One region of the Dehalobacter sp. DCA genome, then DNA from elsewhere that is predicted to be linked to it. Evidence: predicted binding sites of a transcription regulator. Region 1 holds the regulator's gene; the other holds the start of a gene.
What was found. The regulator CtsR, encoded in region 1, represses protease genes until heat stress. The targets are predictions, from matches to a motif close to AAGGTCAANNAAGGTCAAAT.

Region 1 (11,590 bases):
ATTGCCTTCAACAACCCTGACCGGTAAGCCCTGCCACTCAAACAGAGAAGCATCGTCCGTGGCCAGGTACTGCTGTTCAAAGGCAAGTTTGTGTACTTTTTCTAAAAGGTTCCGATTAAAAATCTGCGGTGTCTGAATCGCCCGGAGCTGTTCCCGCGGGGGTGTTTCCATAACTTGGCCCTGAGTATCCACCTTTTTCACAGTATCTTTCAAAGGTACAGCCATGACAGCCGCTTCAGAGTCAGCCGTTTTTTCAAGAAAACGGTTCAGATCATCCAGTGTTAATAAGGGGCGGGCACCGTCATGGACGATCACGCTGTCCACTTCAGGACTTAAGGACTGAAGCGCCCGGTAAACGGATTCCTGCCTTTCGGCACCTCCCTCAACCACTACCGTCACCTTTTTTAGGCTGTATTCTTCCACCAATTTTTTAATTGTCAAAATATCTACCTTTGCCGCAGGAATAATGATTTCTTTAATTAGCGGACAAAGTTCCAGCGTTTTTAGAGTAAAAACAAGGATAGGGGTCCCGGCAAGTTCAAGCAGAAGCTTGTTGCCTTGATCCCCCATCCTTTTTCCCCGCCCGGCGGCAGGTACAATAGCCGCAATATTAGCCGAATGCATTAAACTCATGGGAAAACTCCTCAGATGATTTTTCCTGCATCCCTTTGGGTTTAGCAAAGATCATCCTACCCGCGGCAGTTTGCAGAACAGTCGTAACCAGCACGGTGGTCTGTTGCCCAATGTACCTGCGTCCTCCGTCAACGACAACCATCGTTCCGTCATCCAGATAAGCTACGCCCTGTCCAGCCTCTTTTCCTTCCTTCATAATCTGAATATACATCTCTTCGCCCGGAAGGACAACTGGTTTCACAGCATTGGCCAATTCATTGATATTTAAGACTTTTATCCCCTGAAGCTCGGCCACTTTGTTAAGGTTATAATCATTGGTCAATATCGGTGCGTCCAGAATATTCGCCAGCTTGACAAGTTTACTGTCCACTTCAGCGATGTCTTCAAAATCACCTTCGTAGATCTCAACCTTGATGACCGATTCCTTGGAAATCTGATTCAAGATATCAAGCCCTCTCCGACCCCGGTTTCTTTTCAGGGCGTCTGAAGAATCGGCAATATGTCTGAGCTCTTCCAGAACAAAACCAGGAACCAGAAGAACCCCATCTAAAAAGCTCGTTTTGACAATATCCGCAATTCTGCCGTCAATAATCACACTGGTATCAAGCACTTTATAGCCTGCAGCAGCGGATTGCTTCCCCTGCCCTTTATCCTTATTCTTTTCTCTTTCAGCCCGTTCCCCTTTCAGTTTGGGCAAAAAGTTGAAAAATCCAAGAATATCATCCTTGCGCGTGATCCCAATAATCAAGCCGACGTAGCCAAGTAACAAGCTGACGACGACCGACAGAATTGGGCCGAGAAACGGAATACCCACAAAAGTAATGCAAATCAGGCGGGCAATCAGCAAACCCACAATACCCCCAAGTGAACCTCCGACCAGATCGTGAATCGGCATGCGGGTAAGTCTGCTTTCCAGCCATTTGACAAGGCCAATAAAGACTTTCATACATACAGGGGCGAGAAAGAAACCAAAAGCAGATAACACAATAAAAATAATAATATAAGTCCAGTATAAGTGAATCTCAAAACCTAATGTCTGACTAAGCTGACGAATATCGACAACCTTTAATATCAAGTAATCTACGTAAATTCCTGCTGCACCGAACAGCAGCGTAATGATGCCGCGAACAATTTTGCTAAGCATCAAATTCACCTCCCTTTTTCTATATTTTGGCTAAAAACAATTCTGTTTATACCATGAGCCTGAAATTTTCCTAATCTGTCCCCTATGAAATTGTTTAGCGGTATTTTCCCCTGTATCTCATCATTATATCAGGTTGTATTTCTCTTTCAAAGTAAACGACAAATTATTTCAATATATCTTAATTCAAGAAATATTTCCCGATTTGATGAAATTGACAACAGCTTCTGATGCTGTCTATAATGAAATTGGCAGAAAGGAAGTGTATGTTCTATGAGTCCAATCAATAATGATTTTCAAGAAACGGTTGATGCTATGCTAATTCGACACCAAAGCATCTTGGATATTTTATCAAAAGGACAAGAGGCTTCTTCCCGGGTAAACAGGGCTATCACGAAGGCTGTGACTTCTTGCGGCTGTGTCTCAGTGGATGCCCACAAGAGCCCAATTCCAGAAAATGCTACTATCTCAGATCTTAAGTTTCTCCTGAACAGTCATCTGGAAGGAAACCTTTGTTCCAACTGCCGTGAAGTTGTCGAAATCGAACTGGGAAATCAGCTTTTTTACATCTCAGCTCTTGCCAATATTCTGGGCTTGTCTGTAAACGAAATCCTGGAAAAAGAAGAAAGCAGACTCAAAACACTAACCGTTTTTAATTTTAGATAGCTGAGCTTAAAAGAAGATTAAAGAATGCGGAGATATTTTCTTTCATTTTGTATATTTGTATATCAGTTACTAATGTTTACATATCAGTGATGCCTTGGAATGACTGCCGCGGATGTCTTTTGACATCCTTTTTTATTTTGGTATCAAAATCATCTAAAAAAGAAAATCCAGCACTTCCTCAATGTTTTTAACCGGAATGATCCGGCAATCGGTCCTCCCGATACTGTCTGCATTGACTTCTGGTACCAGGCAATTTCGGAAACCAAATTTTTCCGCTTCTCTGATCCGCTGCTCAATATGAGAAACCCCTCTAATTTCTCCGGTCAAACCGAGTTCCCCGATTAAAGCCATATTTCCAAGCGGCTGATCTTTAATTCCCGACATCACAGAGGCGATGACGGCAAGATCCGCTGCCGGTTCATCCACATCGAGACCCCCGGCAATATTGACAAAAACATCCCGGGTGCCAAAAGCGTACCCGGCTCGTTTGTCCAGGACTGCCAGAAGCATCAGCAGGCGGTGGTAATCCATCCCGTTTACGGTTCTTCTCGGCGGCGCAAAGATGGACGATGTTACCAAAGCCTGGACTTCCACTAAGAGCGGCCTTGTTCCTTCCATCACGACAGCCACCCCGGAACCAGCGGATACTTGTGTATGATCGCCCATAAAAAACATGGAGGGATTTGTAACATCAGCTAGACCGCAGCCTCTCATCTCAAATACCCCAATTTCGTTGGCAGGACCAAAACGGTTTTTAACTGCCCGCAGCAGACGGAAAATATGGTGCTGATCTCCTTCAAAATACAGGACCGTATCGACCATGTGCTCCAGAACCCTGGGTCCGGCAATCACACCCTCCTTTGTAATATGGCCGGCCAGGAAAACCGTAATCTCATTTTCTTTGGCCAGTTTCAGCAAAAAAGAAGCCCCTTCCCTGACCTGGCTGACGCTTCCGGGTGCAGACTGGACGTCTTCGAGCAGCATCGTCTGAATTGAATCAATAAAAACGACTTTATAGCCTTTGTTCAGCACCTCCGAACGTACTGCTTCCAGGGAATTATCGGTGAGTATATGTACCCGGGAAGAAGAAAGCTCCATTCTGTCAGCCCTGAGTTTGATTTGCCGGGCAGACTCCTCTCCCGACACATAAAGCACATTTTCCTTCCGGGAAAGATATTCTGCCATTTGCAGAAACAGCGTAGATTTGCCGATTCCAGGCTCTCCGCTTAAAAGAACAAAAGATCCTTCGACAACCCCTCCCCCAAAAACCCGGTTAAGTTCCTGACTTCCGGTATCAAGTCTCTGCCCTTCCATCGTTTGGATTTCAGTCAGAGGGATCGCCTGAACGATCCCTCTGTTTTCTGTAGGTTTGGATTTTTCTACGCGTTCCTCAATCAGTGTATTCCATTCACCGCATCCGGGACACCTTCCGAGCCATCTCGCGCTTTCCTGCCCGCATTCCCGGCAATAGAACTTCGTCTTTGGGCCTGCCAAAATTCCTTCCCCCTTAGACCTTTTCCAGTTTCTTTCTGCCCTTTTTCTTGACGGCAGCGGGTTTCACAAAAACGACTTCTTTGTCGGAAAGTTCGACCTTAATCGTATCGCCTGCGTTATAAGTTCCTTCAAGAATCTTTTCAGACAGGGGATCCTCAATCATTTTTTGGATGGCCCTCCGTAAAGGACGCGCCCCATAAGTCGGATCATTACCCTCTTCTGCCAGATGCTCCAGAACCTCATCATCCAGGACCAGTTCAAGTTCCTGCTCTTTTAGTCGTTTGCTGACATCCTTGATCAGGATTTTGGTAATCTTCACAAGATCGTCTTGCTTGAGCGGATGGAATACCACCATTTCATCCACTCTGTTCAAAAATTCCGGACGAAAAGTCTTCTTAAGTTCCTCCATGATCCTGGAACTCATGGATTTATATTCGCTTTCTTCGCTTCTTCCGGAGACAAAACCCAGAGATTCTTTTTTTAGGAAAGAAGCTCCGACGTTGGACGTCATAATCAATACGCAGTTGCGAAAATCCACAAGCCTTCCCTTAGAGTCCGTGAGCCTGCCGTCTTCCAGTACCTGCAGCAGAATATTAAACACTTCAGGATGGGCCTTCTCTATTTCGTCAAACAGAATGACGCTGTATGGTTTCCTGCGGACCGCCTCCGTAAGCTGACCACCTTCATCATGACCGACATATCCCGGAGGCGAACCTACCATCCTGGATACGGCATGCTTTTCCATATATTCGGACATATCAACTCTGATCAGCGAATTTTCATCCCCAAACAGAGATTCAGCCAAGGACCTCGCCAGCTGGGTTTTTCCGACTCCTGTCGGTCCGAGGAAGATAAACGAACCAATGGGCCGCTTAGGGTCTTTGAGTCCCGCCCTGGCCCGTCTGATCGAACGGGCAACAGCCGTGACCGCCTCATCCTGTCCGATCACGCTCTCATGCAGAAGGGATTCCAGTTTCAAAAGTCTGAAGCTTTCTCCTTCTTCAAGTTTATTCACTGGGACTCCTGTCCAGCTCGATACGATTCCGGAGATATCCTCTGGCCCCACGACCATCCGGTCCTTTTCTCGGCTTTCCTCCCAGTTCTTACGAATCTCGCTGAGCTTTTCGCGTTTCTTTTGCTCTTCGTCTCTGATTTCGGCGGCTTTTTCGAATTCCTGCCTTTTTACGGCTGCTTCTTTTTCTTTCTTCAGATTTTCGATTTCTTCCTCCAGCTCTTTCAAATCCGACGGTGCCGTAAAACTGTGAATGCGAACTCTGGATGCAGCCTCATCAATTAAATCGATGGCTTTATCGGGCAAAAATCTGTCGGAAATATACCTGTCGGACAAGCGCGCTGCCACATCAATCGCCTCATCGGATATCTTCACCCTGTGATGGGCTTCATACTTGTCCCTTAAGCCCTTCAGAATGGCCACGGTTTCCTCAACTGTAGGCTCTCCTACCTTAATCGGTTGAAAACGTCTTTCCAAGGCTGGATCACGTTCAATATGCTTACGGTATTCATCGAGCGTCGTTGCTCCGATACATTGCATTTCTCCTCTGGCCAGGGCCGGTTTCAGAATATTGGCTGCGTCAATGGCTCCTTCGGCAGCCCCCGCTCCGATCAGGGTATGAAGTTCGTCGATGAAGACGACCACGTTGCCCGCCAGCCGGATTTCTTCCATGACTTTTTTCATTCTCTCTTCAAATTCACCACGATATTTTGTCCCTGCTACCATCGAAGAAAGATCGAGTGTCACAACCCGTTTATCGACAAGTATCTCCGGCACTTGGTTGTTAACAATCCTTTGGGCCAAACCCTCGGCGATGGCCGTTTTTCCGACCCCGGGTTCTCCAATCAATACAGGGTTATTCTTCGTCCGGCGGCTCAGTACCTGAATGACTCTTTCAATCTCATTTCCCCGGCCGACGACGGGGTCAAGCTTCCCTTCAGCGGCCATAACCGTCAAGTCCCGTCCGAACTCGTTTAAAGTCGGTGTTCCACCTGCCTGTCCGGGTTTGCTGTTATTCGCGGCGGAACTTCCGGGCATTGATGTGCCTTCGGTTTCTCCTCCCAGGAGCTCTACAACCTGCTCCCATATTTTTTCCGGACTGATCTTAAGATCCGCCAGGACTCTCGCAGCAATTCCTTCTCCCTCAATGATCAGGCCAAGCAGAATGTGCTCGGTTCCGATATAATTGACCCCCTGGCGTTGAGCCTCTTCGGTGGCAAGCTGAATCACGCGCTTCACTCGCGGAGACAATCCGACCTCTCCGCTGATAGGGGTTCCTACGCCAATGATCTGGGTAATCTTTGCGCTTACCTTGTCAGGATCCAATCCAATCCCGGTCAGCGCCTTCGCGGCAACTCCTTCTCCTTCTTCAATCAAAGCCAAAAGAAAATGCTCAGTCCCTATAATCTTATGGCCCATGCGTTTGGCAATCGCCTCAGCAAGCATAAATACTTTTTCTGCCTTTTGCGTAAATTTTCTTGACATTTTGATCCTTCCTTTCCAAACCTATCGGCGTTTAATTTACATTCTCGCTCATTTTGTGATGGTAGATTCCACGCACAAAATTAGCTCTTTCTGCGTTAATATGATAAGCATCCAGCTGCTTATTGAGATTATATTGCAGACATCCCTGCATTGAGTTGATCAAGACAGATACGAAACCTGCAGAAACTCTAGATAAAATGCCCATATCAATGCCCAACCGATCCTCCGATAGAAGTGAATAGATCTCTTCCGTTTCAAGGATCCTGACATTTTCCAAAGTCCCCCGGGCCCTCCATACTTTGTCTTCGACGATAAGCGGAGATTCTTTGCGAATAACTTCCCGCATCTGGACTTCCCGTTCTATCAGCTGCCGCGTCACCGCATCAAGATGCGTCAAGGTGTCCTCTTCACTCTTACCTAAAGTAACCTGGTTGGATATCTGAAAGATATTTCCGAAGGGCCTGGAGCCTTCACCGTACAGACCGCGTACTGCCAACCCAAGCGAAGTCAGGGCACCCAGAACCTGCTGGACCTGATTGGTCAGCACCAAGGCCGGTAAGTGAACCATCACGGATACTCTCAGGCCGGTTCCAACATTGGTGGGGCAAGTCGTCAAATAGCCAAGCTTTTCTTTATAAGCAATATCCAGATGCGCTTCCAGATGATCATCGACCAATCCTGCAAGATGCCAAGCTTCCCTGAGGCTGTTCCCCGGCATCAGCACCTGAATTCTCAGGTGATCTTCTTCATTGACCATGACTGCAATTTTATGGCTTTCGGACAAGGCCAGACCGCGTGCATATTCAGTCTCGTTAAAACCCGGGCTGACCAGATGCTTTTCAATCAGTACCTTCTTCTCCACCGGAATAAGCATTTTCAATGGAATATAAACAAGCTTTTCCCCTTCAGCGGTAAAACCGTCCAGAACGCCGGAAATCTGTGCTTCAATTTTTTCGGCATCATCATGGGTCATTACGTGAGGGAAAGGATTGTCCGCGATATTTCTGGCCAGTCTGATCCTGGAACTCAGTACAATCGGAATGTCCGGGGTATCCTTCATCCAGAAGCTGTCTTTGGCAAGCAGTTCCCGATAAGTCATTTGCTCTCACCTCCGACAGTATTCTCCATTTCTTTAATCCGGTCTCTTAATATAGCTGCCTCTTCAAACTTTTCTGCTTTTACTAGCTCCAAGAGTTGTTCTTTCAATTTGACTATTTCCTGTTTGTTTCGGAACGAAGCGCCTCGTCTTGCCGGCACCTTCCCGACATGCATCCCTCTTCCATGGATCCGGCGCAGGAGCATTTCCATTTGGGGCTCAAATTCATCGTAACATTTACTACAGCCCATTTTCCCGGCTTGCTGTATCTGGGAAAAAGTTCTTCCGCACCCGGGACATTTCCCGGGCTGGCTGTCTACGATCGTCTGATCATACTGTCCTGCCGGATTTACCCCAAATAATGCCTGTAAAAAATCCGATACCATGCCAGGGTAGAGATTGAAGCCGGTACCAGGCGCTTTCTGCGCACATTCCTGGCAAAGATGAAGCTGCGCCGCCTGTCCATTAATGATTTTGGTCAGATGAACCACAGCCTCCCGTTGTTGACAGTTCTGACAAAGCATTGCTATCCCTCCGATCAATCATTAACATCGTCCCTGCACATATTCGCCAGTATTTCTTTCATCATACGGGCCCTAAGCGTAGAAGGCAAATTCGTCACTCCAACCAAAAGCCGGTCGGAAAAAATCGTTTTTACCAGGATTGCTTCTCTTTTGGTGAACAGATCTTCTTCTCTGAGTCTGTCCACAAGATTGTTGGCCCGATCCTGGGAAAGGTCATCCCCAATGAGTTCCGACATGAGTCTCTGGAATTTACCCTCAGGATCAAGTCCCAGCCTAACAATCCTTAAATAACCGCCGCCGCCTCTTCTGCTTTCAACAAGATAGCCGCGTTCTGCGGTAAACCTCGTTGTAAGAACATAGTTAATCTGGGAAGGAGCACATGAAAAGAAATCAGCAAGATAACCTCTTTGCAGGACAATGTACCCAACTTCGGCCTGCTCTATAATCTTTTTGAGGTACTCCTCGATTCTGTCCGCCAAATTACTCATCGTCATCCATCCTTATTTTAATGTTGACCTTTGCTGACTTTATGACCTTTTTTGACCTTTGTAACTATTTTACCCCTTTTTGATGATTTTGAAAACTATTTTATTTAAAAAAACCTATCCGAAGATAGGTTTTTATGCTCGCTGACTACAAAAAATTCAACATTGCTGTACTTAACGAAAAGTCCTCAATCGCTGATAAAGAAATACCACAAACCGAAGGTGACCGCTGCAACAATCACAACAAAAATAACAAGCTTTAGTCCACCAAAGCCGCTTTTCTGTTCGAACTCAAAATCTAGGTCATCGTCATCGTCCGCACTCGGGTCATTTTTACTGTTCATGATATAACTATTTAAATCAGAAAAGCGGCTTCTTTCTTCCGCCCCTACTTCTGTTTCCTCCAGAGTGCCCGGTCTTTTCGGGATCATAGCGGTATCTTCTGCGTTGTAGGCTTCATCAGCTTTATTCAAATCATCCGCTGCCTCAGTATCAGCAAGCGGGCTGAAGCTGTTCGGACTTGTTTCCGCCGGATTTTTCATTTCGCTCATATGCTCTATTCCATTAAAATCATCTTCCAGGGAAGCCGCTTGGGAGATAAACAGTCTTTGCAGTTCATCCTGCCCCGAATTTTGATCACCAAGCAAAATCGTTCTGATCTCCTCATTGTCTTCATCCGAATCTCCGGCAAAAACAGGACCTGCTTCCGCTTGATCCTCTTCCGGAGACTTCCCGGCCGTCCGGCCATATTCTCCGTTGTTCTGGTCAAATTCCCCGGTGTTCTGGTCATACTCGTCAATATCACCGTCATTAATATCAGCCTCATCTTCAAGACTAAACTGCCTTCTGATGCTTTCCGCATTTTCTTCGGACAGTTTGGGCTCTATATCTTTCCAATACAAGCCTCCCTCCAACAACTGCCGGAGTTCCTCAGGATCAAGCCAAATCTCTTTTTTCTTATCATTTTTCATTCTTATATTTCCCCCACAGGTTGAAAATTCAGTCGATTAAAGTATTATTTAGTAGTTCTACAAAGAAATTATTTATCCTTCGTACCGTATTTCCCAATTTAGATAAAATTTGCATCTTCTCTTTTTCAGGATAAAATAGGATTAATAACTTTGATTAGAGAAAGAAGGAACCATATGCCGTCTCTTTATCCGGAATTTAAGTTTTGTCCCGTGTGTTCTGCCGCACTGGAGTATAAACTAATTGAAGACAAAAAGAGGCAAAGCTGCCCGGCCTGTGACTATATCCACTGGGGGGAATACTCCCTGGGCGTAGGCGGTCTTTTGCTTCAAGACGACAAAGTACTCCTCGTCCAAAGAGCGCATAACCCCGGTAAAGGAAGATGGACCATTCCCGGCGGCTATGTAGAACAGAATGAAAAAATTACCCAAGCGGTTGTCAGGGAAGTCCGTGAGGAAACCGGCATCCTGTCGAAGCCTGTAAGCATTCTGGCAGTCCGCGATTACCCTGAAGATATCCCGAACGTGAAACACAATATTTATATTGTCTTCTTTCTTCGCGGTCTGGGCGGTCAATTAAAACATGATCCGGTCGAGGTAATCCAGGCCGGTTTCTACTCGCTCGAAGATTGTCGTAATTTACCTATCGCCCCGATGAGTCTTGAAGTGATCACAAAAGCAATCGAACACACCGGAAAAGAAAATCCTTTCCCAGGACTAATTCACAAAGAAGGAGTCCCTGTATTTGGTGCGCTTTCCGAACTATTCACTTTAATCTAAAAATAATTAAATTTAGGGTTAACCGTGGTACTGATTATTAAGGGATATTTTACAATAAGTAAAATATCCCTCCCTGTCACAAACTATGATCATGCTAAAACGATATTTAATTTACGGGCTGATGGGCTGGAGCCTCGAAATAATCTGGACAGGACTTGATTCTCTTATTCACGGGGATTTTCGGCTAATGGGCTTTACCAACCTTTGGATGTTTTTTATATATGGTTCCGCTGCTATTCTTGAACCTTTACACGATTTAATTTCAGGATGGAGGTGGCCTTTGAGGGGACTCGTTTGGCTCACAGCAATCTGGGGGATAGAATATTTTAGCGGTCTGTTTCTACTTAAAATTCTGGGGGTCTATCCTTGGCGGTATACGGATCCGCTGGCGATAAACGGACTCATTACACTCAGCTATGCCCCGGTATGGTTTATCGGCGGCCTTCTCTTTGAGCGGGTTCACCGTAAACTTGATGCTTTCGTTATACTCACAAACAGATATTCAGAAAGGTAAACGGTAAACAAGCTCAAGGACATACCCATATAATGATGCCTGGATGTGTATGCCTGGGTTATTCTGAGAGGATTTTTGCTAATTCTTCGGGGGTATTTACAGGCTCCCTGCAAGCAAAATCCCTGCAGACGTAAACCGATAGGTCCCTACCGACAGGGTAATCATCCATTCTTGGGATTAACTGTCCTAACGAACCGTCATTGTAGGCCACTGCAGCATATGGATGAAAATCCTTAAAAATGGCGGTCTGCATTTTTTCTAGCGTTTGATTAGCGGAAGATCCCGATAATACCAGTTCCTCGCCTTGATTTAAGGCGTATTGGATCGCCTGAAGGAAAGCTGTGTATCCCGGAGGATAGTCTTCAACAGTCGTCCGGAATGAATTGATTTGTTTTTCAGCCCGTTCTTGCCATTTTGACAGTCCGGTAAGTCTCCACAGCCTCCCTAGATTGCAGGCGCTCATTGAGTTCCCGGAAGGCATTGCACCGTCATAGATCTCCTTAGGCCTGAGTAGCAGTTCCTCAGCATCACAACCGGTAAAATAATATCCCCCGTTCGTTTCATCCCGGAACAGTTTTTCCTGCTCTTCCTGAAGAAATATCGCCTGCTCCAGGTATTCTGTTTTTCCGCACGCCGTATAGAGTTCCAGCAACCCGTGAACAAGAAAAGCATAATCATCGAGATAACCGGGAATACCTGCTTCCCCCTCCCTGTACCTGGCGAGCAGTCTGCCGCGGGAATCAAACATCTTGTCTCTGATAAAACCTGCGGCATTTTCTGCGGTTAGAAGAA
Region 2 (11,590 bases), 830 kb from region 1:
CACCCATGATACTGGTAGGGTTGACCGCCTTATCCGTGGAGATCAGTACAAACGTCCTGACTCCGTTTTTGTCGGCCGCTGCAGCCAGATTGCTCGTGCCCATAACATTATTTTTCAATGCTTCCTCAGGATTTACCTCCATCAGCGGCACATGCTTGTGCGCGGCTGCATGGAAAACCACGTAAGGCTTGTACTTTTCAAAAACAAGGTTAACCTTACCGGCGTCCTTAATATCAAAAATCTCCGTCACTATCGGGGAATTCTTCAGTTCCTGTTCAATATCAAAAATACAGTTTTCTCCGTGACCAGCCAGAATAAGCTTAGAGGGGAAAAACTTGACAATCTGCCTGCAAAGTTCCGATCCGATGGAGCCTCCGGCACCGGTCACCAGGACAACCTGGTTTTTCAGGTAGCCTGCCACCTCTTCCAGATCCACCGATACCTGTTCACGTCCCAGCAGGTCTTCGACCTGTACTTCCCTTAAAGAACTCACCGTAATCTTGCCGCTCAGGATGTCGTATACGCCGGGCATAATCTTTAAGACCGCCCGGGTCTCCTTGCATATTTCCACGATCTCCCTGACAGTCTCTCCATCGGCAGAAGGGATCGCGATGATAATCTCGTCAACAGCATAGTCCTCAACAATCCGCCGGATGTCGTCACGGGAACCCAACACCGGAAATCCTTGAACATGAAGATTAATTTTGCTTTTGCTGTCGTCAATAAAACCGACGGGTACACCTTCTTGAAAATCTCTTTTCTTGAGTTCCCGTAAAGCAAGAACGCCCGCGTCACCGGCTCCGATAATGAGCACTTTTCGCTGTGATCTGTTGGATACAGCAAAAATAGCATTCTCCTGGCGCATCCTCTGACTGAACCGCAGTCCGCCGATCAAAACAATCAACATCAGCCAGAAGTAAACGCTGACCGAATGCGGAAGTCTGAGCGGGGAAATAAAATAGACCACCATGACTGTAAGCGCCGCACCGACGGTTACAGCGTAGACAATAGAAAGAAGCTCTCTGACACTGGCATATCGCCAAATATTTTTATACAACCCAAAGAAGTGAAACACCACGATGAGCACAAAAGTTGATACGATCGCGGCATTCAAATAAGTACCCAAATATTTAACAAACTCCACCTGCAAATCAGCCTCTTCGGAAAGGCGCAGGTAGAAGCTTAAAAAAAGGGCAAGATTAATCAGTATAGCATCGGTAAGCATGAAAAATAGGGTGCGTTTGGGATGTGCCACGTTATCGGTTCCGACCTTTCAGGACGTAATTCGTTTTCACCGTTTATCAGTTTACTACAGTTTTCCTCATTTTACAATTCAAAGGGGGACAAAGATCCGTCTCCTTGTCCCCCCTCATGCTATATTTTAACCATCTGGTATTTGATCCGGATAATCGCATTGTCACTGATGACGGATTTACCTCCGAAAACCACCAGTTCCACGTCCGGAGAGATACTCTGAAAATATTTCTCGGTATCGGAACCGGCTGCAGGCCCTTCCGTCGGAATCAGCAACAGCGGCGTATCCATATTCGCAGCAAGCGCTGCTCCCGCTAAAGCATCCGGGAAACCCTCCCCGGTTGCCAGATAGATTTTTTGGGCATCGGGATACAGGGACTGCACGACTGTAAGCGAAGTATTGTAGCGGTTATTACCGGCAAAACGCCGGACTTTATCTGCGGAGAGACCTGCGATGCCGGTGATGCTGCCGGCGACCCCGGCAGATACCGCACCCTCCCCGCCGGCAATATATAATTCAGACGGTTTCAGGGTCTGTAGAAGTTCTGCGGTTGCCTGTGGCAGGCTGTCTTTTGCCGTCAGCAGCAGCGGATATCCTTTGGCCGCGGCAGCTGAAGCAATACCTAAAGCATCCGGGAAGTTTGATCCGGTCGCAACAGCAACTCCGCTGCCTTCAGGAAAATGGGACGCAATGAGCGCTGCGGTCTCATATCTGTCCTGACCCGCTATCCGCTCAAAATCTTCTGTCCAGGAAACAACTTCCTTCAGTCTGTTCTCCACCCCAGATGACAACGCAGTTTCACCGCCAAGAATAATCACTTTCAGTGGTTTCAGAACCGTTAAAGCGTTTTCCACCCGCTGGTCAAGCTGGTCCCTTGAAGTAAGAAGAATTGGCGCATGATTCTGTTTCGCCAGGGATACACCGGCCAAGGCGTCTGCGAAAGCATCGGATCTCGCGATTACGACCGTCTCACAACCGTAAGGCCACCCTTCATAAGCAATTTTTACAGCTGTGTCGATCCGGTCCATGCCGGAAATTCTTTTCACAGTTGAGAGCAGCAAATTGTTTTGACTTCTGGAAATCATGGGAAGGCCCAGAGTGTAACCAGCATAGTGAATCGGTTCGGGCGTCTTCCAGACAGAATTCTTTGATGGCAGTGTCCCCGCCGGCAGCAGCGACTTCGGCACCGGTGTGATACTAACAGGATCAGTCAGACTCTCATAATAATCGGTGGCAATCAGTTTTAGGATTTTATCCTGGTAGGCTACTCTGCCTGAAGCAGCCGCAGTATTCGGATTATTGACGGTAGACCAGCTGTTGTAGGCCCAAATCGCAAAATACCAGTTTTCCAGTTTTCCGGGGTCTCCGTCTCCGATCGTCGGTGTCATATTCCACTTGGATTTGAGGACTTCAGCCCCATAGGCAATATTATAGGCAATATCCGTTTTCAGGTGGTTAATCGTCTCTGAATCGGAAGGATCATATACCCCAATCTGCATAATGCCGAGGTAAGGCCTGCTGCCTGAGCCCCCCGTCACAACATTGCCCGAACTATTCCATTGACGCCAGCCTGATTCTTTGAACGCAATCGCTTTGAGGATCTCCGCAGGAACTTTCTCCTCCAGGGCCACCTGGTCAAAGATCTGGGATATCTCCTCGGGAGTAGGATTCTGGTTTGCTGCCTGAACAGGCAGCGGCCTGGCCGGAATCAGCAGCAAAATGCTGAAAAGCACGGTCAGGAATAACCGGATATATTTTTTCGAACGCATTAATTACCTCCTAATCAGAAACACAGAAACCGCCGCTCCTTACCATCCATGGCACCGGCAGCTCTTTGCCGTCCGTGGCAACGCTGCACTAGTCTATCCATGGACATCGCGGCATTAGACCAGTCAAATGCTTTATCATCCTGACGCATTCGACACCAGGCACATCGTATGCCATCTTCGTAGCCGTCACAAAACTTGAAAGAAGTTTAGAGTAAATAAATTCGTCTTAGAGACAAATTTTCCTTCCCCAAAATTTTTCCAAATCGCTGAAAGCCGCATAAACGCTCATAAACAAAATTCCGACAAGAAGTGCTGCTTGCCGGAAAAGGTCAATATTATTCCATTTAATGAATGATCTTGCTTGCAAACCCTTCTCATCAAATTGACTGGTTATGGACTGATTATTAACAGATTCTTGACTAATCTATCATTGATTTATGGATTGAATCACATCTGTCTAAGTAAATATTTTACGCGGGTAACCGTATATTCCGAAATGGAAGCTTCCGGGCCGATCACTTTAACATTTGTAGAAGAAGCCATCTTTTTTAGATAATTTTCTGTTGGCCCGTTTGTCGTGAATCCCTGCGGAGAAATCAACAATAGACAGGCATTCTTCGTTGCGGCCAGGGCGCCAGCGGCGAGAGGATCTGCAAAATCGAGTCCGGTAACCATATAAATCTCCTGCGTACTGGGAAAGAACGCTTCCGCAATCATCACCGAAGTCTCATAACGGTTGCTCCCGGCAAAACGCACAATATTCCCCGCAGACAATCCGGTTGTCTGCGTCAGGGCTGTCACTACTTCAGCGGTAATGACCTTTTCCCCGCCGCCAATATAGATCTTTCCCGGTGAACGTTTGCTTAAGTCCTGTCTGGTAACCTCAGGCAGGCTCCGGGTTGAAGTCAGCAGCAGAGGCATTTCGTTCGCAGCTGCAGCTGTGGCCAGGCTTAACGCATCCGGGAAATCCAGACCCGTAGCAATAGCCACGCTGGCATCTTTGGGGAAATCAGCGGCAATCAGTACCGCTGTCTGATAACGGTCCGCCCCGGCAATCCGGGAAACATCAGAGGTCCAGGTCAAAACGGCCTTGAGTCTAGTCTCAACTGATTTGCTGACAGCCTTCTCTCCACCCAGAATAATCACTTTTGCCGGCTTTAAGGTATTCAACACCTCAATGACACCTTGATCAAGTTGATCCGGGCTCGTAAGCAAAATCGGTGCGTTATATTTTTTAGCCAGAGGCACGCCGGCCAGAGCATCAGGAAATGCATCTGAACGGGTAAGAATGACGGTCTGGGCACCACTCGGCCATCCGTTCAAGGCAATTTGATTGACCGTGTCTATCCTGTTCTGACCTGAGATTCGGGTAGTTGTGCCAACTGTGCTGGAAGTTAAGTCTCCCAGGGTATACGGTTCAGGCGTATTCCAGATCTGACTGCTGCTCGGCCGCGTGCCAAGCGGCAAAAGTTCGGCGGGAACCGGCGTAATTTGGACAGGCGCGACCAAACCCGGAAAATATGCTGTCGCGGCTTTGCGAATGATCGCGTCCTGATAAGCTACCTCGCCTCTGGCAGCAGCATTATTCGGGTTGTTGTACGCTAACCAGCCATGATAGGCCCAAAGCGCAAAATACCAGTTTTCCAGCTTGTTGCGGTCCCCATCACCAATCTTCGGCACTATCTGCCATTTTTGATTCAGCAGATCCGCGCCGCGGGAAATATTATAGTCGATATCATATTTAAGCTTATTAACTTCTTCGGTATCTCCGGAATCATAACTTGTAATCTGCATGATTCCGAGGGCAGGATTCGAAGTTCCGTCGGTGCTGCCGGTTACCACTTCACCATTTTGATCGAACTGTCTCCAACCCGATTCACAATAGGCAATTGTTTTTAGCAGTACGCTCGGAATTCCCTTGCTTCTGGAAATCGTTTCAAGCTTCTGGGCAATGACTTCCAGGGCAGGATTTTGGTACGTCTGAATCTCTGCCCCAGATGCACCGGAACTATAGACCGGCAAAACCAACAATACGATCAACAGAACCGCAAGCGCCCTTGGCTTTCTTTTGAACATCTGTTTCTCTCCCTGTCTTAATCTTTTTGGAGACAAAATTTTTTTATCTCCTAGAATTCGCCATCGTTCAGTTAAATCCTGCAATACTCCGCCTGCTATATTGCCGTTTCGCCCGTAATCAGCCAGTTTTGACCAATTTTAATCAAGTTTGCCCTGACATGGACCTGATGTTCCTGCTCTTCCCCCAACGGGTACTGCTCGTCCAAGTCATAATCTCTGGCAGTGTAACAGTAAACGGCATTGACTGTTGCTGAGAATTTGTCGGCAGATTCGATTTGCACGTCATCAAAAATGATGTTGCTGACATCCAGTCCGATTCCTCTGGAAATAAACTCTTCTGCCTTCTGGATATGCTTTTCCATCAAGTCTCCAGTGTAAGCATTGGCGATCGCAGTTCTGAACGCAGTCATATCTTTGGCTTTCCAGGCATCAAAAAGCATTCCCAGCCCCTGCTTATACTGTGCAATAATTGCTTCCTGTTCTGCCTCAGTCAAGGCACTTGTACTTTCGTCAGTACTGTTATTTGTACCGTCATTTGTACCATCAGCTATACCATCAACAATGCTATTTCCTTCGGCAAACAGGTCCGGAAGAACATTCTGAACAGCATCACCGCTCTGAACGGTGCCTACTTTGGCTGCGTTGTCCTTTTCAGCCGGAGAATTTACTTCCGGGTTCAATGTCGTTGACCATAAAAAGTGTCCTCCTGCGCCGAGGCACACCCCCAGAACAAATACCAGTACTGTAATCAACCAAAATTTTTTACGCATAAAATCACAATCCCCTCAATAACGGATAGAATGGTAACTATTTCCATTCTATCCGTTCTGCGGGGATTTTAAACATACTTCAGCCTGTTTTTATTACAGGACTGTGGACCTATTCTTCCTTATCCAATCTCTTAAAGATCCAATAAGAATATCCAATTGGAACGATAAGCAGGACTGCAATGACAATCATCACTGTGACGGTCAGAAACTGGGAAGGCAGGAAGCTTGCCGCCATAAAGATCAGTCCGCCAATGACCCAGAGCGGTCCTGCCATCCGGTGCGTTTTGTACCAGACTTGCTCATTGGCCAGCGTCCATGGCGTCTTGATTCCGGCAAAGTAATTATGCTTTAGTTTGCCCATATAGTTCCCAATAATTACAAACAAGGCACCGACTCCCAATTGAATGAAGGAAGGAAAGCTGTTAAAATACCCGAGCGCCGTGCCCAGCGAGCCAAAATGAATCAACATAAAAAACAGCATTATGACAAGCACAATGATGGTATACGGTTTGCTCATCCGGCTATAGTTCTTTTTCTTAGGATCCACTTTCGGAAGGAAAACGAGCAGGATCAGCATAGCTGCCATCATCAGCGGAAACAGGAAAGCTCCCTGAAAAGCACTGCCCCAGCCGTCGATTTCTCCGGCTGCATTCCAGTGCACCGGAACTTTATCCGGGAGACGGGGATAAACGACCAAGCTAACCGCCAAACTTATGAGAACCATCAGACTGCCAAAAATAAGCATTCTGCGCATCCATAATTCTTTATTCTCCGACATTGCACCAGCACCCTTTCTTATGATTCATCTTTTCTGGAAAACAAATCAAACATCATCCGCATGACTTCTTCAAACACAGAGGTATCCAATGCATAGACGATGGTCTGCCCTTTTCTTTCATCTGTAACCAGCCCGGCCTGCTTCAAAATATTTAAATGATGGGAGATGCTTGGTTTGGAGATCTTGAATTGATCTGCAATTTCCCCTGCCGTCATATTTCGTTCTTTCAAAAAGCGGATCATTTCTCTTCGGGTCGGATCAGCCAAAGCTTTAAACGTATCATTATACGGCGACATTTGTGATCCACTTCCTTAATTTTAATAGATATTTAGATATTTAGATATTTAGACAATTATCTAAGTATTTATTATTGTACATGATTTGTTAGAATTGTCAACGTTTAAAGATCAAAAAAGTTATCCTAATCTCATGGAGGTTTGAGACAGGATAACTTTTTTAGAAGCTCTTCAAATGTTGTTTCAGGCACCTATCAATGCATTAGGAATGCTATTCAGAACGTTTCGTGGCAAAAGGAGTTGCCCCGTAAACCTTGGAACTCATATCATCCCGCAGCAGATGCGCGTCCAAATCATGAATCTCGAGATGGAATTGTTCAATTCTTACTTTGTCCTTACTGTCAAAGGCATCGATCCCTCTGTTCAGAAGATTTCTGAGATACACATCAAAGGTTGACGCCTGACTGGAATTGACCTCATTTTCCATTTGCTTTTCCCATAAGGTCTTATGGAAAACAATGTACTTCTTAATATCCTGTTCGTTCATCTGAGGCCCTGCTGTGACACCGTACAGATAACCATCCGTGTACTGGTGGATGTTCCAGGCGGCTCCGAAGGCAAGAGTCCTGGATGCATCGCTTAGCGCTCCCTCGCCAAAATACTCCTCAAGCGAAGGCGCAATATTCAAAAGACTCAGATCCGGTTCCCTGTACTTTTTGACTTCATTCGTGCTGCTGGCAGAATTGTCTGTGCCGTCAGCCTGATTGGGTGCTGTAACGGTATCTCCTGTAGTACTTTCTGCAGCCGGTGTTCCCCCGGTATTGGCTGAAACCGTACTGTCTTCACCCTGAGCAGTGGTCTGATCAGCATCCGTCTCTCCACCGGCATAATTGACCGGCGGCGTCTGGATAACCACTTGGTCCTCTGGTCCAACTACCTGGCCACGGAATACTTTCCAGGCAGTGGGCCCATAAATTCCGCCAATAATGATTACCCCCGCCAGAACAACAGCCCCTGCAAGAGTTAGGATGCTTTTGCGGCTGAAATTCATCCTTTTTCCTCCTTACTATAGGTATTTTCTGTATAATATTACCAATAGCAAAGAGAAAAGCTTGTCACATTGAGGATAGTAAACAACCTATTTTCTGTGAAAGTACTTTATTTTCCGCCGTTTTTTCCGGGCAGCATCCATTTACTTACCCGGTTAACTGTAATTCTTCTTAATATCATAAAGTTTGTCCAAATTATTGCCTGCTGAAAGCAGGCGAAGCTCCTGACCTTCTTTCTGATACCGGCTGACGATATCGGTCAGATAATCCATCAGGCTTTCGCCAATTTCTTCATGTCTTAACGCAAATTCAATGGTTGCTCTGACAAAACCAAGTTTGTCCCCGACATCATATCTTTTCCCTTCAAAATTGTAGGCATACACATCCTGAACCTTGCTCAACTGCGCAATTGCATCCGTTAGCTGAATTTCTCCATTTCTTCCCGGAGGCAATTCCGCGAGGATATCAAAAATTTCCGGATTAAGAATATACCGGCCCATGATCGCAAGCGGAATATCAGGCGCTTCCTCCGGGGCCGGCTTTTCAAACATGGCTTCCGCCTTGTACAGTCTCGGAGATATTCTGCTGCCATCAATAATCCCGTATTTGGACACTTCTGCCGGCAGTACTTCCTGTACGCCAATCAGATTGCTGTTATACAGCTCGTAGTACCTAATCATTTGTTTCAGACAAGGCTCATCCGAATAGATCACATCGTCTCCCAAAAGAACGGCAAACGGCTCATTGCCAATAAATCTTCTGGCACTGTATACGGCATGACCAAGCCCCAGAGCTTCTTTTTGGCGGACATAATGGATATCGACCATCTCAGCAATATGTTTGACCATATCGAGCAATTCGGACTTTTCTCCGTTTTTTAGAAATAGTTCAAGTTCTACAGAACGGTCAAAATGATCCTCAATGGCTCTTTTGTTTCTTCCTGTGACAATAATGACATCTTCAATACCGGATTGAACCGCTTCTTCAATGATGTACTGAATGGTCGGTTTGTCTACGATTGGCAGCATTTCTTTGGGTTGAGCTTTGGTCGCAGGAAGAAATCTTGTACCCAATCCAGCCGCGGGTATGACTGCTTTACGAATTTTCTGCAAGATTTTTCCTCCTTTTTTTGTTGTTGCTTTGGTTGTTTTTGAACAATCCGAGTTTAGTATGCCGAATTTATCTTACTTTTATGTTTTTTTCTTAATGGCCGCTCCTTTGCCTCCATGGAACCGCGGCATTAGTCCATCCGTGGACTTGCCGCTCCTTTCCCTCCATGGAACCGCGGCATTAGTCCATCCGTGGACGTCAAACGCCTCAAATGACTACTCAAATGAGGCGTTTTCGATATCCAGGATTTTCTTCAGGGTTTTTTATGAAAATTAAAACTTTTTAAGAGATTCTATTTTAGCGGGTTTTTCTTCTTTTGCTCGGGCAATGCTGCATTTTCCTGTACCCGGTCAACAATCCCGTATTCTTTAGCTTCTTCAGCGGACATATAGTAGTCACGGTCCGTATCCTGCTCGACTTTGTCCAAAGGCTGGCCGGTTCTTTCGGCAAGAATCCTGTTCATTTTGTTTTTCGTTTTCAGCAACTGTTTGGCGTGAATTTCAATTTCTGTAGCCTGCCCCGATAAACCTCCCCCGGCAATTAACGGCTGGTGAATCAGGATCTCAGCATTCGGCAGGGCAGCACGCTTACCTTTCGTGCCGGCGGCAAGCAGGAAGGCACCCATACTGGCAGCCATTCCAATACAAATGGTCTGTACGTCAGGCCTGATGTACTGCATCGTGTCGTAGATGGCCATCCCGGCAGTAATGGACCCTCCGGGACTGTTGATATAGATAAAAACGTCCTTTTCAGGATCTTCCGCCTCGAGGAAAAGCAATTGCGCAACGACAACATTGGCAACGTTATCATCGATTGCTCCACCCAGGAAAATAATACGGTCTTTGAGGAGCCTAGAATAGATGTCGTAAGAACGTTCACCGCGATTCGTTTGTTCAACTACCATCGGGATAAGATAACTCATATTTATTCCCTCCATCATTGATTGTTAATTTTGATATGTCTCTATTTTATTACAAAGGTCAATAAAGGTCAAATAATTTGGGCAAATTTTGGTCATTTCTTTGTTTATGTTCTATCATTGATTTCTTTCTTAATAATAATTTTTTTCTTATGATGATTTTTTTCATAGTTATTTTGATTAATTACCAATCGTGCGTTTGTCTAAACATCCGAACAGAATACATATCATCTTTCCGGTTAAAATAATCCTAGTACGACGTTCTCAAATTCCCTGCTCAAATCATTCATACAAGCTTGATTACCCTAAATGAGGTCTGGGGGCCACAATTCCAGCGTCAATTTATCAATCCCATAAATGTACTGGAGGCTTGAAAAGTATGAATCTTTTACCGTTCCGTCCAATGCGGAATGCAGATCAATTGCGCCGTGAAATCAATAGGCTTTATAGTCTGCCGTTTGATCTTTTCGAAGACGAGTTCGCTCCGCGCTTGGCCGTTCCATTTACCGACGTCTATGAAACCGACGAAGAGATCATTGTTTCCTGCGATCTGCCAGGACTGCAAAGAAGAGAAGATGTAAGCATTCAGATTGAAAACAACATGATAACCATCAGCGGCACTTTAAACCGCGAACAGCACGTGATTCAGGAAGATCGCCTACACAAAAAAGAAAGGTATACCGGTCTATTCCGCCGCTCCGTCTCTCTTCCGGCGGCCGTTTCCATTGATAATGTCAGGGCAATTTATAAAAACGGTGTTTTGAATGTATTCCTGCCCAAGACAGACAGCAGGGAGAAAAAGTCTGTGCAGATTGAGTTTCAGCATTAGTAGATCGCGAAACTGTGGCCCATAGACTATCATAAGGTCGTTTAAGTATGTCTTCCTGCCAGAAGATTGCTTGTGTGGTTATTCCTATTTGCCAAAAAATAATAAATAAATTTTTGTTGGTTATCGACAATAAACTGTTATAATGTATAAGGATAACTTTCACATCTTATGCTTTTATTTGAAGGGAGAATATTCGTGCCTAAAGTAATGATTTTCTCTGCGTCTACAGGACACGGACACAATCAGGCCGCAGACTGTCTGAAAAAGGAGCTTGAAGCTTCAGGCTATTCCGTCCGGATTGTAGAACCCTTAAAAAAAGAGGAAAGCTGGATCATGGAAGCCCTTATCGATGACGGTTATCATATACTCGCAACAAGATTACCGAAAATGTACGGTAAACTATATAAGATTACCTATAACGAGTTCTTAAATAAAAATGTCAAAAGAATTTTAAACAGGGCCATGGATAGTGTCATCGAACAGCTGATTCAGGAGTACAAGCCCGACCTGCTTATTACCACCCATCCTCTTCATGTCGGTGTTGTTTCCTATTTAAAAGCATCCGGACGCTTAAATCTGCCTTTTATTTCGCTGGTTACAGATTATATGGCCCATCAGTTTTATGTGAATAGTTTTGTTGATGCCTACATTGTTGGTTCACCTTACACCAAAGATACGCTTACGGAAAAAGGTGTTCCTGAAAACAAAATACACATTTTCGGTATTCCGGTACGGGAAGAATTTCGCCAGCCCCGCCTTATCAGAAATAATGACGTATTTACACTGCTGATCATGGGTG

Region 2: a site for CtsR is predicted at 10,020-10,039, ahead of clpP (ATP-dependent Clp endopeptidase proteolytic subunit ClpP). Genes of this name have one in related genera too.

Annotation. Positions count from the first base shown of each region.
Region 1 covers NC_018866.1:1,927,863-1,939,452, forward strand. Annotated here, with positions in the region: gene ispD (2-C-methyl-D-erythritol 4-phosphate cytidylyltransferase) at 1-633, opposite strand, end outside; gene DHBDCA_RS09320 (PIN/TRAM domain-containing protein) at 611-1,777, opposite strand; gene DHBDCA_RS09325 (hypothetical protein) at 2,048-2,440, shown strand; gene radA (DNA repair protein RadA) at 2,594-3,934, opposite strand; gene DHBDCA_RS09335 (ATP-dependent Clp protease ATP-binding subunit) at 3,948-6,431, opposite strand; gene DHBDCA_RS09340 (protein arginine kinase) at 6,463-7,530, opposite strand; gene DHBDCA_RS09345 (protein-arginine kinase activator protein McsA) at 7,527-8,051, opposite strand; gene DHBDCA_RS09350 (CtsR family transcriptional regulator) at 8,066-8,539, opposite strand; gene DHBDCA_RS09355 (hypothetical protein) at 8,725-9,507, opposite strand; gene DHBDCA_RS09360 (NUDIX hydrolase) at 9,682-10,284, shown strand; gene DHBDCA_RS09365 (putative ABC transporter permease) at 10,376-10,798, shown strand; gene DHBDCA_RS09370 (thioredoxin domain-containing protein) at 10,857-11,590, opposite strand, start outside.
Region 2 covers NC_018866.1:2,753,677-2,765,266, forward strand. Annotated here, with positions in the region: gene DHBDCA_RS13235 (polysaccharide biosynthesis protein) at 1-1,255, opposite strand, end outside; gene DHBDCA_RS13240 (cell wall-binding repeat-containing protein) at 1,375-3,024, opposite strand; gene DHBDCA_RS13245 (cell wall-binding repeat-containing protein) at 3,472-5,100, opposite strand; gene DHBDCA_RS13250 (hypothetical protein) at 5,196-5,870, opposite strand; gene DHBDCA_RS13255 (SdpI family protein) at 5,980-6,648, opposite strand; gene DHBDCA_RS13260 (autorepressor SdpR family transcription factor) at 6,666-6,944, opposite strand; gene DHBDCA_RS13265 (hypothetical protein) at 7,156-7,935, opposite strand; gene galU (UTP--glucose-1-phosphate uridylyltransferase GalU) at 8,089-9,045, opposite strand; gene clpP (ATP-dependent Clp endopeptidase proteolytic subunit ClpP) at 9,336-9,965, opposite strand; gene DHBDCA_RS13280 (Hsp20/alpha crystallin family protein) at 10,342-10,791, shown strand; gene DHBDCA_RS13285 (MGDG synthase family glycosyltransferase) at 10,987-11,590, shown strand, end outside.